4 regions of the Gracilibacillus sp. JCM 18860 genome follow, and region 2 is predicted to be linked to each of the others. Evidence: riboswitches for the same ligand, from Rfam matches in the RefSeq annotation. Region 2 holds a riboswitch; each other region holds the start of a gene.
What was found. Region 2 has a riboswitch for S-adenosylmethionine ahead of ACZ5R4_RS08360 (SDR family NAD(P)-dependent oxidoreductase). Riboswitches for the same ligand answer to the same signal wherever they lie in the genome.
Positions count from the first base shown of each region.

Region 1: it holds a riboswitch for S-adenosylmethionine, as region 2 does, so the genes downstream of both, ACZ5R4_RS15695 (bifunctional homocysteine S-methyltransferase/methylenetetrahydrofolate reductase) here and ACZ5R4_RS08360 (SDR family NAD(P)-dependent oxidoreductase) in region 2, are expected to answer to the same signal.
Region 3: it holds a riboswitch for S-adenosylmethionine, as region 2 does, so the genes downstream of both, ACZ5R4_RS17925 (5-methyltetrahydropteroyltriglutamate--homocysteine S-methyltransferase) here and ACZ5R4_RS08360 (SDR family NAD(P)-dependent oxidoreductase) in region 2, are expected to answer to the same signal.
Region 4: it holds a riboswitch for S-adenosylmethionine, as region 2 does, so the genes downstream of both, ACZ5R4_RS17660 (acetyl-CoA C-acyltransferase) here and ACZ5R4_RS08360 (SDR family NAD(P)-dependent oxidoreductase) in region 2, are expected to answer to the same signal.

Region 1 covers NZ_AP043868.1:3,097,204-3,101,434, reverse strand. The annotation lists gene ACZ5R4_RS15705 (bifunctional metallophosphatase/5'-nucleotidase) at 88-1,647, opposite strand; gene ACZ5R4_RS15700 (nitroreductase family protein) at 1,958-2,527, opposite strand; SAM riboswitch class I at 2,696-2,802, shown strand; gene ACZ5R4_RS15695 (bifunctional homocysteine S-methyltransferase/methylenetetrahydrofolate reductase) at 2,948-4,231, shown strand, end outside.
Region 2 covers NZ_AP043868.1:1,615,284-1,619,514, reverse strand. The annotation lists gene ACZ5R4_RS08365 (Na+/H+ antiporter NhaC family protein) at 1-704, opposite strand, end outside; gene ACZ5R4_RS08360 (SDR family NAD(P)-dependent oxidoreductase) at 700-1,464, opposite strand; SAM riboswitch class I at 1,537-1,637, opposite strand; gene ACZ5R4_RS08355 (hypothetical protein) at 1,842-2,546, shown strand; gene ACZ5R4_RS08350 (dihydrofolate reductase family protein) at 2,676-3,278, shown strand; gene ACZ5R4_RS08345 (IS3 family transposase) at 3,358-3,546, opposite strand; partial or broken gene ACZ5R4_RS08340 (IS3 family transposase) at 3,559-4,191, opposite strand; gene ACZ5R4_RS08335 (helix-turn-helix domain-containing protein) at 4,149-4,231, opposite strand, start outside.
Region 3 covers NZ_AP043868.1:3,615,027-3,619,257, reverse strand. The annotation lists gene ACZ5R4_RS17925 (5-methyltetrahydropteroyltriglutamate--homocysteine S-methyltransferase) at 112-1,215, opposite strand; SAM riboswitch class I at 1,325-1,425, opposite strand; gene ACZ5R4_RS17920 (response regulator transcription factor) at 1,592-2,272, shown strand; gene ACZ5R4_RS17915 (HAMP domain-containing sensor histidine kinase) at 2,269-3,624, shown strand; gene ACZ5R4_RS17910 (PepSY domain-containing protein) at 3,726-4,231, shown strand, end outside.
Region 4 covers NZ_AP043868.1:3,562,037-3,566,267, forward strand. The annotation lists gene ACZ5R4_RS17650 (thiolase family protein) at 1-30, opposite strand, end outside; gene ACZ5R4_RS17655 (acetoacetate--CoA ligase) at 30-1,970, opposite strand; gene ACZ5R4_RS17660 (acetyl-CoA C-acyltransferase) at 1,986-3,137, opposite strand; SAM riboswitch class I at 3,216-3,328, opposite strand; gene ACZ5R4_RS17665 (MFS transporter) at 3,532-4,231, shown strand, end outside.

The DNA of each region.
Region 1 (4,231 bases), 1.5 Mb from region 2:
CCTACTTTTTTACACAACTAGACTCCAAACCCAGTATTGATAGAGTTTGTAGAGTATTTGAAAACTCTGGTATATTCTAGAAAACTCTTACTTTTCCACAACTACTGAGAAATTATGATTACACTTCGCCTCTAGATAGTTTCGGTTTAATAGATCATTCGCAATTAGCTCTGTCATATCGATCGGAATATCTTTCACGATTTCTTTTCCTCGAAACATATCATAATTTCCTCCACCACTTGCTCGATAGTTATTCATGACCACCGAGTAAAACCGATCCATTTCTAGTGCTTTATTTTGAAAAAGCAATTTAGTTACCCGATTTCCAATTGGGTTCGCTATATTCAACTCATACTCAATTCCTTCCCACATATCATAATTATAGTGCTCTGGCTTCGGCTCTAAAAATAGTGAATTTACAGCTAACTCACCAGCTTCATTCAAGGTAAAATAGCTAGCATTCTTTTCTATTGCTTCTTTTATATCCTTTCCTCGCAATTTTAAAACCTTCAATGTATTTGGATATACATAATTTGAAACTATGTCTCGCATCGTAACATGCTTGGGAAACCCGGGTGATTGATTGTGAAAAAGGGCCGTGCATGATATGTCAACATCTGCTACTTTCATTTGCAATGTATTGATATATTCAATAAACGGGTGCTCCTCTATCCTTGCTTGAAACGGGTCTTTTATTTCCATATCACCTTTCACTTCCGTTATTGGCTGATCCAGCCATTCCTGTACGAGCTTCTCTTCTTCCTCGATTAGCGCAATAGTCGGTTGATTTGATCGAATATCGTCTTTCACATAATGAAGCTTTGGTTTAATACTTGTAACCTCTTTTTTATTATTAAAGGCAAGCTCAATTTCTCCTAAAGCCTTCCCATTACTGCCTGTTTGAATGATTGGAACCCCATTAATTGTTGTTGTTAAAAATCGATGCTGATGGCCGGTTATTAATAAATCGATACCTGTTATTTCTTCACACATTTGATACGCTTGATTTTCACCGGTTAAGGCTTCTGTCGCTTCCCCTGTTTCCGGGTCTCTTTCTACCCCTCCATGGTAGCTTACAACGAGTAGATCTGGCCTTTCTTCTTCTCTAACCTTTTTCACCCATTTATGCGCAGCCTCACAAGCATCTTCAAAGACTAAATCACGAATATGTGTTGGATCCTCCCAATGTGGTATAAAATGAGTGGTAATGCCTAAGAAGGTTATTTTTATACCATTAATTTCTTTTGTTACATATGGGGTACCAAAAAAAGGTTCTCCTGTGTGTTTGTCTAATATATTAGCAGCTAACCATGGGTAATTTGTTTTATTTACTACATTTTTGAGATACTCTATCCCGTAATTAAATTCATGATTTCCGAAAATCGCCATGTCATAATGTAAACTATTTCCTATTTTTATTAAAGGACTTCTTTTCGCTTCTTTATATGCAGCAAAATAATAAGTAAATGGGCTCCCTTGAATGAAATCTCCATTATCGACGAGAATTACTTCTTTTTCTGACCTTATTCTATCGATTAGGGAAGCTATCTTAGCTAGTCCCATATTTTTCTCTACTTCTTCTCGGTAATTAGTAGGATAAATATAACCATGGATATCACTCGTTACACAAATAGATATGGATGTCATTTTCTTTCTCCTTCTTCAGCAATTGTTGATCCCTATTATACCGAATAAATTGGGACGAAAGGAAAAAGTTTACACTTTCTTAACTTACATTTAACACTAGCTTTTCATTCATTTGATATATTAAAGATGTTCCAAATTGAGCAATGCTGCAAGGATTGCTTTCTCACAAAATGATAGCCCCTTTTTCTTGGTTGCCGATGATATCGCTTCATCGGCACTTTTTTTGCTTAGAAAGTGATGAATTATAACAGAAATAAAAAAACTTGGCTTTACGCCAAGTCGTTTAGTTTAGCTTTTTCATCAAAGATTATTAGTCTAATTCTGTTATTCTATCATTCACATTTATTCTAGGAATAGGGTTAACTTGTTTCGCTGGATAGCCGACTTGAAGTAAGCCAACTACTCGTTCATCATCCTTCAAGTCGATAAGTGCAGCTGTCTCCTCACAAAACGACAATTTACCAGTTTTCCAAAAAACACTTAATCCTTCCTCCCAAGCTAACAAACTGAAATTTTGAATAAGACAGCTAGCCGAAGCATAATCTTCTTCTCTCAGTTTTTCTTGAGGATGAAGCGTATTAATAACCATAATGATAAATGGAACGTTCATGATCTTTTGGTAGCCATTTTCGCCTATCTGCTCTAGCTCCTCACCAGAGGCATTCTTTGCTTTTTCTTTCGCTACCTCTCGATTGATTTCTGCTAATTTTTTCTTTGATTCGCCTGTTATAAATACAAAACGCCACGGCTCAGTCATTTTATGATTGGGCACCCAGACAGCTATACTTAATAAATCTTTCATTAGTTCCTTAGAAACAGGATTTTCTTTATAGTTTGAAATGGAGCGTCGCTCTTTTATAAGATTTTTTAAACTTGCCATCATCTAATCTCCTTTTTAATGAGAATCATTTTCAATGATACCATCATTCTTGTTATCAAACAAGTTGAATAACAATCTAGGAAAAAAATTCAATTTTTTATTAAAAATGACTTGAAAGTATTTTACTTATAATGTAATATAATGACAACAAAACTTCATAAAGCTTTACTCTTATCAAGAGAGGTGGAGGGACTGGCCCTGTGATACCTCAGCAACCGTCTTTATTAGACAAGGTGCTAATTCCAGCAAGCGCAACAACGCTTGAAAGATGAGGAACGTGAGATCTATTTATATAGAGTCTTCATCTTTCAAGGGATGAAGATTTTTTTGTTTTTCTGGGCCTTTTGTTCAAAAAACAGCAATTATAGTGGAGATTGCTTGTTTTTTATAAATGATTATGAAAAGAAAAGAGGTGAAAGAATGACATCATCACTCCTACAAGCTCTCAAAGAAAATATCCTCATAGCAGATGGTGCGATAGGTACTTTACTTTACGCACATGGGGTTGATCAATGCTTTGAAGCATATAATCTATCAAAACCAGAAGAGGTCCTCCAAGTTCATCAATCCTATATTGACGCTGGGGCAGATATCATCCAAACCAATACGTATGGAGCCAATTATATTAAGCTAGCAAGATTTGGCTTGGAGGAGGAAGTACACCAAATAAATACACGTGCTGTCCAATTAGCTAAACAAGCAGCAAAAAATGAAACATTTGTACTTGGGACGATTGGTGGAATTCGAGGAATTCAAAAGCTAGTCACATCCAAAAAAGACATCATAAGGAGCTTCAAGGAACAATTATTTAGCCTTCTATTAGAAGGTGTAGATGGCATCCTATTAGAAACTTATTATGACATCGACGAATTAACCGCTGTTCTAGAAATTGCAAGAAAAGAAACAGACCTCCCTATTATTACAAATGTATCGATGCATGAGCCTGGTATTTTAGAAAACGGTATGTCCTTAGCTGATGTATTAACACAGCTAGAAGTACTTGGTGCAGATGTCGTTGGGGTTAATTGTCGTTTAGGTCCACACCATATGATTGAGTCACTAGAAGCCGTACCATTACCTGAGCGAGCACACTTATCAGCATTTCCAAATGCTAGTCTACCAGCATATGAAAACGGCAAGCTTGTTTACAGCAAGCAAACAGATTATTTCAAACGATGTGCAAAGGAATTCCGAGATCAAGGAGTACGTCTTATCGGAGGGTGCTGTGGAACGACCCCAGAGCATATTAGGGCCTTAAAGGATGGTATTGAGGGACTAACACCTATTTTAGACAAAACCGTCCAGGTGAAAGAAGGACTGATCACACTCCCTTCTTCCCAAACTGTCCAGTCGAATCCGACATTGGTGGATAAAGCTAAGAAACAGCATACCGTTATTGTTGAATTAGATGCACCAAAGCATCTAGAAATTGATGAGTTTATTAAAGGGGCGAAAGCTCTGGAAGATGCAGGTGTGGATGCGATTACTTTAGCGGATAATTCACTTGCTACACCGCGAATCAGTAATTTAGCGATGGCTGTCAAAATGAAACAACTCCATCTAAATGTTACACCACTTATCCACCTCACATGTAGAGATCGCAACCTAATCGGCCTGCAAGCACACCTAATGGGGTTACATACACTGGGCTTCCATGAGATTTTAGCAATAACGGGTGATCCTACAAGAATTGGTGGATTTCCT
Region 2 (4,231 bases):
GAATAGTCCTCCAATTGATTGATATGACTTCCTGAAGTAATGAACCATAATATAAGTGCAGTAATCAATGCGCCGGGAAGAACGATAAAAAAGTTTGTTTTAAACTTATCGCTCATCGAAGTGTTTTGGGTTCGTGCGGAAGCGATCGTAGTATCCGAAATCATCGATAGATTATCACCAAACATAGCCCCACCAATCACAGTAGCCATTGCTAATGCCATAGGAATATCCGTTTGATCAGCAATACCAATTCCAATAGGAGTAAGTGCGACGACAGTTCCCATCGATGTCCCCATTGTAATGGAGATAAAACAACCAATTAAAAATAATCCTACCATTAAAAGGTTTGCAGGTAGGAGGGAAAGCCCAAGGTTCACGGTCGCATCAACTGCGCCCATACCTTTTGCTACTTCCGAAAAGGCACCTGCAAGCACAAAAATGATGCACATTAGCATAATATTTTCATGCCCAGCCCCCTTTGTGAAGATTTCAATTTTTTTAGCTAGTTTTACTTTGCGATTCATGAAAATGGCAACAGCTGCCGCAATAATGACCGCCACATTCAGTGGCATATTAGAAAAATCCTTTGTCAACACTCCTGTGCCGATAAATAACAATATAAATATGAGTAAGGGGAATAATGCCGAGGCCTTCCCTTTAGTCTGTTGAGTCATGTTGTATTCCTCCTGTTTATATAGGTTAATGCATGGTCATGCCACCAGTTATGTTAATTGCTTGTCCTGTCATGTAATTCGAATATTTTGAGGCTAAAAAGACCACCACATATGCGACATCTTCAGGAGTTCCTGTTCTTCCAAGTGGCACCTGTGAAAAGTCCTCTTCTCTAATTGCTTCTTCATTCAAACCCCTCAAATTACCACCAATCACTCGTTCTTTACGTTTCATGTCCGTTTCAATAATACCAGGACAGACGGCATTTACATTAATTTGGTCTTGCGCAAGCTCGAGAGCCATCACTTTAGTAAGCCCAATGACTGCATGCTTAGAGGCAACATAGCTCCCCATTAGGCGATAGCCGTTTTTTCCAGCCTGTGAAGCAATATTGATAATTTTACCTCCAAAGCCTTGATCCTTCAGTTTATTCGCAACGACTTGGCTACATAATTGCACACCTTTAGCATTTATATCCATTGTTTTATCCCAATCTTCTTCTTTTATCTTCGTAAAGTAATCCATTGTCGAAATGCCAGCATTGTTCACTAGGATATCTATTTTTCCAAAATGATGAATAACCTGTTTTATCATATTATGGACATCATTTTTGTTAGAGACATCTGCCTGGAAATAGAATAAATTTTCATCATCTGTCTGCTTGGTTTCTTGAATATCAATAGCGGCAACCTTTGCGTTAGATGATAAAAGAGCCTGAACAATAGACTTTCCAATACCGTTTGCTCCACCTGTAACGATGGCGACCTTTCCAGATAAATCAACTTTGAGCATAGAATAACCTCTTTTCTATAATAAAAAACCCTCTTCAAAAGTAAGAAGAGGGTGAAGTAAGATGAATGTCTCTTCTTATCTGTTAGCTATTTGCTACTGGAATTGGCACATTACTCTTAAGAGTTGTTGCCGAGGATTCATAGGGCCAGTCCCTCCCCCTCTCTAGATAAGAACATATAGGAAAGTTAATGCTCTTTAGTTTACAACTAGAAACAAGTTATAGTCAAGTGTTTCACTAGGAATTACACCTGTAAAATTTGCCATTCTTTCGTTAATCATTCTCTCTGCTACTAAATGATGGGAAAAATATTGAATGAATGACAATTTAATGGTAGGTTATAAGAGTGATATAATATATTATTTTAAGAGGTGATGGAATGGAGAAGCATAACACCGAAGATTTACAACAAACGGAAGTAGCAGAGGAACAGGAAACAGAAAAGGAACGATTTGTTTCAAATGAGGAGAAAAAAGAGAACAATTCCTCCATAAATTTTGATTTTGGAGAAAGTGTAAAAGAGACAAAGGGTATTCTGAAGGATGCGATTTTAAGACCACATGCTATCGTGAGCTCTACTCGAACAATCCGTATGGAAACGAGTGCACTAATTTTATTATCATTATCATTATTGATAGGTATTTGTTATTTTCTTTTCTATAAATTTGGATTTGAGGGAATGCTCAGCTTATTTGCAGATGTGGGCGTAATGTTTATCATAACGAGCATCTTATCTTGGATGATTACCTTTGCAATCGGCTATTTTTCTCTTTACTTACTTTTAATGTATTTCGGAGATCGTAAAATGGATCATAAAGAATTGTTAACGAAATATGCGATTGTGAATATTCCTTTTACATTAGTTTTTTGTTTAGTGATTTTATTTTTCGGATTTTTAATGGTAGATTTGTTTGTCGTTACATATGTTTTTGCCTTAATGCTATATGGGGTAATTCATATTTATCTTTACCTTGTACATATGAGAAAACCGAAATTTGATTTGTACTGGACAATTGCGGGCTACCTATTAGTCTTAATTGTTGCTACACATTTATTGAATGGAATTGATTTTTCAGCATTTTAAAAAGCAGGAGTACACCTCTTGCTTTTTTATTGTTTAGCTAACTCTGTCACTATTAGCAAGATACAAGAAATTTCTCCTCGGAATATATGTTAAGCTAAAGATAAAGTTTTGTTTGAAAGGTGGAGGATAATGGGCAAAGTTGTTTTAGATATCTCGATGTCTCTGGATGGTTATATTAGTGGTCAAAATGATAGTCAGATCCAGCCATTAGGTGATGGTGGAGAGTTTATTCAAAATTGGTTATTTGATGGTAATGAATCAAGCAGTTATAACGATTTTTTCAAGCTTTCTAGTACAAATAAAAAAGTTTTCGACAATACGGTAGCTAATACAGGCGCGATGATAGTTGGGAGGAGAACCTTCGATATTGTAAAAGGATGGGGTGGAAGTCATCCAATTCAAGGTATTCCTATCTTTGTTGTAACACATCAAAAACCAGATAGTTATATAGAAGAGAATACAACGTTCACCTTCGTTACAGATGGGATAAAAAGTGCAGTTGAGCAAGCGAAGAAAGCAGCGCAGGATAAAAATATTAGTATCGGGACCGCACATATTGCACAGCAATGTATTCAAGAAGGTCTATTGGATGAAATGCTACTACATGTATCGCCAGTTCTGCTTGGTGGAGGAATTCGCTTATTTGAGCAAAATAGCAAAGTAAAGCTTAAAAATATAGAAACGATTGCTGCTGATAATGTGACTCATCTAAAATACAGTCTCTTGTATTAATTTGAACTGCCCCCTGTCAAGTAGACAGGTAAATAAACAAAATATTTTGTGCCATGTATGGTTTCCATGCATGGCTTTTTTATGCTGGAATTCTTAACCCCATCTTCAACGTCACGCGCTTTGTATTATAAAATTCAATATAAGCCTCAATATCTTTTTCTAATTCCTCAAATGTGTTATAAGTGGTTAGTCGATACATCTCTTCCTTGATGATCCCCCAAAAGTTTTCCATCGGACCGTTATCAATGCATTTACCAACACGCGACATGCTTTGGGTAATCTAGTGTTCTTCCACAAAACGTTTAAATCCATGGGACGTATATTGAAAGCCGCGATCACTATGAAATAATGTTTTCGCTGGTATAATGGTATCTTTAATCTGAGTAATCGTATCTCGTACTAAGGCATTGTTATTATGTCGGGATAATTTATAGGCTACAATTTTATTTTCACCATAATCTAAGACGGCACTTAAATAAGCTTTCGAATGAACTCCGTACTTAAATTCAGTGACATCTGTTAATAAGACCTCCATCGCGTTATACTCTGCTTGAAATTCTCTATTTAGGACATTTTCAGCCACGTGTTGCGGTTTATGTGGTCTATAGTTGTAACGTTTCCGACGGATAACGGCTTTTAAGCCTACTAAGCGCATCAAGCGGTACACACATTTATGATTCACTTGAGCGTTAAGGAAGTGGTTGAGATAGATCGTGATTCGACGATAACCATAAATCCCTTTATGTTCGTCATATATCTTTTGAATGCAAGCGCTCAAGTGTCTTAAGCGCTTCTCTGTTTTTGTTGGTTTCCGATGGAACCACTTATAATAACCCGAGCGACTCACACCTAATGCTTCACAAAGTATGGTTATTTTGAATCCCTTTTTTTCGAGTTTTTTAATGGTTTGGTATTCGGCCTCATGCCGCGTTTGCGTAACATCAACTCTCTTT
Region 3 (4,231 bases), 2.0 Mb from region 2:
AGCTTTTCTTATACGTTGGACTTCAAAATTTTCGCTTCGTTGCTATAAATTTTAAGCTTTCCTAACGTATTTAAAAAACATCGCCCCTTTGGCTGGAGCGATGTTTTTTCTTTATCCCCAGATTTCTTTGGAGATATCTACAATATATTTTAATTTATTCCATTGTTGTTCTTCAGACAGCTCATTTCCATGGTGAGTGGAGGCAAAGCCACATTGTGGGCTAAGGCAAATTTGGTCAAGTGGTACAAATTCGGATGCCTCTTGAATTCTTCTTTTAATCTCTTCTTTATCCTCAAGCTCTCCATTTTTAGAAGTAAATACCCCTATAACAACCTTTGCCCCATTTCTCGGAATATGCTTTAATGCTTGGAAATCTCCGGAACGCTCATCATCATATTCAAGGAAAAATCCATCAACCTTTTCCTTGGCAAATAAAGTAGGAGCGATCAAATCATAGCTTCCCGAAAATGCCCAATCAGATCGGTAATTCCCACGACATAGATGTGTCGTAATTTGCATATCTTCAGGCTTCACCTCAAGCACACCATTTACTACCTTTAATGCAAGATCAATCAGGGATTGTCTATCTTGATCTGATTCAGCAAATGGTAGATTCGGAGACGATAAACCAGCAATATAAACATCGTCAAATTGTAAATATCTGATACCTACATCATAAAATGCTTTCACAGCATCCTGATATACCTTAATAATATCTTCTGCAAACTCGTCCCAGCTTGCATAGTACTCTTCTCCAATAATTCCAGTATTGAAGAACTGGTTAGGACTTGGAATGGTGAACTTCGGTACGGCTCTTCCGTCGATTTGTTTGATTAGGAATTTAGCATCCTCAATAAATGGGTGGTTTTCATTCCAAGAAACCTTGCCTGTTAAACGCACATTATACGCATCGGTTACTTGGTTAGCAAATTGATAGCCTTGCTCTGGCACATAGCCCTCTACCCCATTGATGTATTCCATAAAATCCGTATGCCACCATAGTCTCTGGAATTCCCCATCAGTTACAGCTGTTAAACCTACTTCAATCTGCTTATCGACGATTCTTTTCACTTCAGATCTTTGAATCTCTTTTAACTCGTCATAGGGAAGATTTCCTTTTCGGTATTTGGCGATTGCCTCATGTAAGGATGCTGGTCTTAATAAACTACCAACATGGTCGGCGCGAAATGGTGCTGTTTTTGTAATAGTTGTCATTTTTCTACCTCTCTCCATATGTATTTTAGAATCCCGAATCTTATCCTTCCAACGCGCAAAAAACCTCTTCTTAAAAATAAGAAGAGGTTTATACTTTTACTCACTGCTCTTCTTATCTTCTAGCGATCGCTACTGGAATTAGCACAGTACTTGGAATAGTCTGTTGCTGAGGCTTCAAAGGGCCAGTCCCTCCACCTCTCTGGATAAGAATCGTTATTTAATTGATATTATCAATGCTAACTTACCCTTTGGAAAAAGTCAACATTTTTTATGGAAATTTCTATTTTTGATTAAACCGATGAAAATACTAAGGTTATGGAAAAGGATGGGCAGATATTTTTCCATATGCTATATTAAAGAATAAGGTGGTGAACACATGACGGAGATCTTAATTGTAGAAGATGAAGAAAAATTAGCGCGAGTGTTAGAGCTCGAATTACAATATGAGGATTATCAAACAACGATTGCTCCTGACGGAAGAATAGCATTAGAACTATTGCAACAAAATAAATATGCACTAGTACTACTAGACATTATGCTTCCAAGTATGAGTGGATTGGAAGTACTTCGACGATTCCGAAAAATAGACCCATCTACCCCTGTTATTCTTTTAACCGCAAAGGATGAAGTGCATGACAAGGTATCAGGACTTGACCTTGGAGCAAATGATTATATTACCAAACCATTTCAATTAGAGGAACTTTTAGCAAGAATCCGTGCACAATTACGAAATCAAAAGCCTCGATCCACTTCCTTCGTCAGTATCGATGATTTAACAGTTGATAAAAATTCGAGAGATGTAAAACGCGGGGATTCCTTTATCGAGTTAACTCGAAGAGAATTCGACCTTCTCTGCTTTTTAGTCGAAAATAAAAACCAAGTATTTAGCCGTGATCAGTTGTTAGACAAGGTATGGGGATTTGATTATGTTGGCGACACGAATGTCGTAGATGTTTATATTCGATATTTACGAAATAAAATCGATAAGCCTTTCGATAAAAACACGATTCATACAGTCCGAGGCGTAGGCTATACGGTAAAGGATTCTGCGCTATGACATTACGAACGAAAATACAAATTTTCTTATCTGCTTTAATGATTGTATTTATTTTGCTGTTAAATGGATCTGTCTATTTTCTTTACCAGAATAGGATGAGTGAGAATGAAATCGATCGTGTCAAAAGCGATGCCATTCAAATTATGGAGGCACTTGCCAAGCAGGATAAGATTGCAGCCGACACGAATACAAAGGAACTACTGCAGGCGTTTCTTCCAGCCAATGGATTGATTCGGATTTTTAGAGAAGATGGGGAATTTCTCAACCGAACAACAGCAGACGGTAAATTCTTTGACTGGCCCTATCACTATACAACCAAAGAAGAGATCACGTTAAGTAAAGATAAAAATGGCAACAGTTATGTGCAAGTGGCCACACCGATTATTTGGAATGATGGCTCTGTCGTAACACTTCAAGTAAGTGAAGCATTGTATTCGATGGATGATACCTTAAGCACACTTCAATTCGTTTTATTTGTTGCATCCTTTTTCATGCTGATTCCTGCGATTATTGCAGGCATTGTGCTCGCTCGATATATCACGATTCCTATTAAAAAGTTAACGAATGAAATGAAAAACAATCCGAAAAACGGAAGATGGGAAAAGCTTACGAATCTCCATTCCACAAAGGATGAACTCGGAGAAATGCAGCTCTCCTATAATAAGATGATTGATCGCATTTACGAAAATATCGAAAAACAAGAGCGATTTGTTTCAGATGCTTCTCATGAATTAAAAACACCACTCTCTGTGATCACAAGCTATACCGAGTTATTACAAAGACGAGGAAAGGATCGCCCAGAACTTTGGGAGGAGGCAACAAATGCTATTCTTTCAGAGGCAGAGCGAATGAAGCAATTAACCGAGCAAATGCTTCTTCTAGCTAAAAATCAAGAGCAGGAAAACATTCGTTTTGAGCTTGTGGATATATCATCCATTATCCGAAGCATTATTCGCTCCTTGTCTGTCGCTTACGATCGAGAGATTATTTTATATACGGATCAAGTGAATACAGAAATTAGTGCGGATAAACAGAAGATTTATCAGGCAATCTATATTTTAGTGGACAATGCGTGTAAGTATAGTGATAGCGATATCCACCTTCAAGTAAAGGAAGGGCCAACTGAGCTTACGATTTCCGTCAAGGATTTCGGGGAAGGTCTAAGTAAAGAGGACCAACAACATATCTTTGACAGGTTTTATCGGGTTGACAAAGCAAGAAGCAGAAAGTCAGGTGGAACAGGGCTTGGACTTGCCATTTGTCATTCGATTATTCAAGCACATGGTGGTACGATTACGATTGAAAGTGAACTAAACGAAGGCTCCACCTTTACGATTCATTTGCCTAAATGAGATAACACACTGCATTTTCTCATCAAATTCTCATTTTTCTCTCATTAGCTACTCAGTTTGAACGAATATAATCGAAGTATATCAACTAGAGGAGTGGTTATATGAAAAACAAAACATTTTATCTTATTCTATCTGGGGTCATTTTAATAGGCGGTATCTTTGCTATTCTACAATTCACGTCAAGCCCTGCCAGTGCCTACTTATCAGAAGAAGAAGCAAAAGCAAAGGTCCAAGAACAATACGCGGGTGAGATTAAGGAATTAGAGTTAGAGGAAGATGGAAACAAAAAGGTCTATGAAATTGAAATAGAAGGTCAGGATAAGTACTATGAGTTACATTTAGATGCAGAGACTGGCGAAATTTTAAAGCTAGAAGAAAAGAAACTTGCTAACTCATCAAATACTAATTCATCAAAATCAAAGGAGGAGCAACAAAATAATACCTCCTCCGATAACAAAGAGGAGACTAATTCCACTAAGCAAACCACTCTCATCTCTTATGATGAGGCGAAAAAGATAGCACTCGAAGAATACAATGGCACGATTACCGATTTTGAACTAGATGAAGATGATGGCAAAAGTGTATACGAAATTGAGGTACAAACAAA
Region 4 (4,231 bases), 1.9 Mb from region 2:
GATGATTGCACCTTTTGGTCTTTTCGTCATTAGAAGCACTCCTTTTCCGTTAATCTCGTAAAGTGTCGTAAACTATGCGGGTTGCTTAGTGATGCTTTATTTTTTACTTCTTGTCCAATCGATTCTGTTTTGGCAGCACCTTCTACTTTCTTTCCGTTAATTGTGTAGGGAATTTCATCTACTAGAAAAATTCGCTTCGGTACGTGTCTTGGGGAGGCCTTTGAACGAATTTGCTGGCGTATTTCTTGCGCGAATTCCTTCGTTAATTCATCCGCTACGATACATAGGACAATTTCCTCATCATTTTCACAAGGTAATCCAAACACGATGGAATCTTTAATTTGTTCGATTTGTTCGATAATTCTGTAAATTTCTGCTGTACCTATCCGAACACCGCCAGGATTTAAGGTCGTATCTGCACGTCCATAAATAATAAAGCTTTGGTCAATTGTTTGTTCCGCAAAATCTCCGTGTGTCCAAATTCCAGGACGCTTGGAAAAATAATTGTCACGATAGCGTTGATCACCATTTTCTCCATAGAAGGTGAGCGGCTTGCTTGGAAAAGGCTGTGTACAAACTAAATCTCCCTTTTGTGCAAAGACAGAGGCACCACGCTCATCTAAAACATCTACTGCCATCCCGAGTGCTTTACAAGTAATTTCACCACGTTTAATCGGGTGAGCGATTGTTCCCATCACGAAGCAGCCCATAATTTCTGTTCCACCAGATATTGAAGCAAGGTATAGATCGTCTTTGATCGTTTCATAAATCCAATCATATTGCTCTGCTGCTAATGGTGCACCACATGAAAGAATACTTTTCAGTCTGGGTAAAGAATGGGTTTCTTTAAGATGAACACCTGCACGCATTAAGGTATCTAAGTACTTAGGACTTGTGCCAAAATGAGTTAATCCAACTTCCTCGGCAATATCCCATAGATGGGTGAGCGATTCTTTGGTGATCGGTGAGCCATCATATAATAAAATGGATGCATCACTTGCTAAGCCAGAAATAAGCCATGGATACATCATCCATGCAGTGTTGGAATACCAAAATAGGACATCATTAGGTTGAAGATCACTGTGTAATTGATGCTCCTTTACATGCTGTAATAACGTTCCGCCTGTTGAATGTACAATGGCTTTTGGTAAGCCTGTTGTTCCAGATGTATAGAGAATATAAAGTGGTTGATCAAAAGGAAATGACTCGTATTTAGGTTTAGTAGCACGATTATCGAGCAATTGATCCCACGAAATAGTTTCTGCTGATACTGTGTTAAGTTTTCCTGTAATGGTCACGATTTTTTCAATACTTTTCATTTGGTTACAAACATCTGTGATCTTTTCTGAAATTTGATAAGACTTTTGCTTATATTGATAATGTAAGGCAGTGATAAGAAGCTTCGGATTGACTTGTCCGATACGGTCCACCATTCCTTTTACACCAAAGTCTGGAGAACAAGACGTCCAGATTGCACCAATGGAAACTGTCGCAAGTACAGCCACTAATCCATCAAGGTTATTTGTCGTTACACCTGCGACACGATCTCCTTTTTGAACACCTAAATCGATTAAACCTCTCTGTGCTTTCGCGACGAGTGTTCGTAGCTCTCCCATTGTGACAGAACGTGTGACACCAGTCTCATTTGCCTCATAAACAGCTATTCTTTCATCCGGTCCACGTAATAGATTTTCGGTAAAGTTAAGTGTCGCTTCTGAGAAGAAGGTGGCGTCTGCCATCGACTCAGCAGGGGTGTAAATGGTTTCTCCTTTATTTCCAATCACTTTTGCATAATCCCAAACATGGGACCAAAAATCGCCGATATGGGAAATCGACCAGCGATGGAAACGATCATAAGGAAAAAGAGACTGCCCACAAAATTTGGCAAATGCTTGTATATGTGAAGCTTGGATTTGTTCTTCTGTTGGTTCCCACAAATAAGGGGATTGATTTAACAAACGGGTACTCATGAAAAAATCTCCTTTCTAATTGGATACTTCTATTAAAATAGCGCCACCTTGGCCGCCACCACCACAAAGGGAAGCAATACCAAGCCCACCTCCACGTCTTTTTAATTCATGGGCAAGGGTTAATACGAGACGAAGACCAGTGCCACCTAGTGGATGTCCAATAGCGATAGCACCACCGTTGACATTCACTTTACTGTAATCGATGTTTAGTTCACGACAGCTTGCAATCACGACACTAGCAAATGCTTCATTGATTTCGAACAAATCAATATCATCTATTGTTAGGTCGTTTTTTTGGAGCAATTGCTCAATTGCTTTTGCTGGCTTTGTTTGTAAGCTCGTGTCAGGCCCTGCTATTTCTGTCCAATCCATGACTTTAGCAAGTGGCTGTTGCCCTAGTTCTTTTGCCTTTTGCTCCGAGGTGATGATTCCAAAGCTTGCCCCATCTGTCATTTGGGAGGCATTGCCTGCTGTAATCGTTCCATTCTTCGTAAAAGCAGGGGAGAGGCTCGCTAACTTTTCAAGACTAGTATTCTCACGGATGCCTTCATCTTTCGCTAAGACATTCTCAATCGGTGCAATTTCTGCTTGAAACAATTTGTCTGTTTGAGCTCTAGCTGCTCTTTGTTGAGATAGAAAAGCATATTCATCTTGCTCTTGGCGGTTAATTTGATAGATTTGATTGTGCTTCTCTGTTAATACACCCATCGACTGATCACTTAGCGCACACCATAAACCGTCATGTAATAGGCTGTCTGTTAACTCCGTGTTCCCAATTCCTGTACCGAGTCTAACGGGAATGGTATGAGGAGCATTTGTCATCGAATCAAATCCACCTACCACATAATAATCTCCTTCATTTAACAGAATTCTTCTGGAAGCATCTGCAATCGAAGCAAGCCCCCCCAAACAGACATTATTTAAGGTAATAGCTGGAGTCGAAATATCGATGCCAGCTTGATAAGCCACCTGCCTTGCGGGATTCTGCCCCGCTCCTGCTTGGATTACTTGTGCTAGAATGACGCCATCTGGATGGTGTGCTTCTGTATTTTTTTGAATTAAGGCATGTAAGGCAGAAGCTCCTAATTCTGTTGCTGAATAGTTTGCCAATCCACCCTTCCATTTTCCAAAAGGTGTTCGGTTTCCGTCGAGAAGAATAGTCCCCATTGTCTTTAACTCCTTTTAAGTGAAATAAAAAAAGTCCCTCTATAAAAGATAGAGAGACTTTGGTCATCATGATCCGCTCTCTTATCTTTCTAAGCATAGCTTAGATGGAATTGGCACCTGTATTAAGTAAATACCACTTAATGGTTGCCGAGGCTTCTAAGGGCCAGTCCCTCCACCTCTCTTGATAAGACGTTATTTTGTATATAATTCCGAGTGAATTACTTTAATATTAGATTTTTAATATGCTTAACTTTAGCATTTGATGCTAGGTATGTCAATGGTTAATTAAGGGAATTATCAGGGATTTTTTTGCAAGCCCTTTCGTTTTTAACTTCCACCTATCTGTTGTACAATAGAAATATATTTCGAGTATCGAAAAAAAGGAGTAAGATAAATGCAACTTCTAGAAAAGGAAGTAAAAAAAGAAAAAATATGGACGAAGGATTTTGCCCTCATTTGTATGGCAAATTTTTTTATATTTTTAGGCTTTCAGATGACACTACCAACCATTCCTTTATTTGTGCAGCACCTTGGTGGAAATGATCAAATGATTGGAATTATTACTGGTGTGTTTACCTTTTCAGCATTGTTATTTCGTCCGAATGCAGGGCATTCCCTAGAATCAGTAGGGAGAAAATTTGTGTACATGCTAGGCTTAGGGATATTTGTTCTATCTGTTGGTTCCTTTGCTTTTATTTCTAGTGTTATCCTGTTATTTTTTATTCGTTGTGTTCAAGGAATCGGTTGGGGCTATTCGACAACAGCTACTGGCACTATTGCAACAGATCTCATTCCACAGAAGCGAAGAGGAGAAGGGATGGGCTATTTCGGTTTATCTGGTAACATTGCACTGGCTATCGGTCCAGCTCTTGGTCTGTCCCTATATGGAGTCACCTCCTTTACGGTGTTGTTTTTAATCGCGTCAAGTCTTGGAATCATTGCCTTTATTCTCTCTACTCAGATTACATATAAAAAAGTAGAATCCCGTGAGAAGATAAAAAAAGCTAGATTTGATCTTTTTGAAAAGACAGCCCTACAGCCATCGATTCTATTATTTTTTATTACAACCGCATTTGGAGGGATTGCTTCTTATC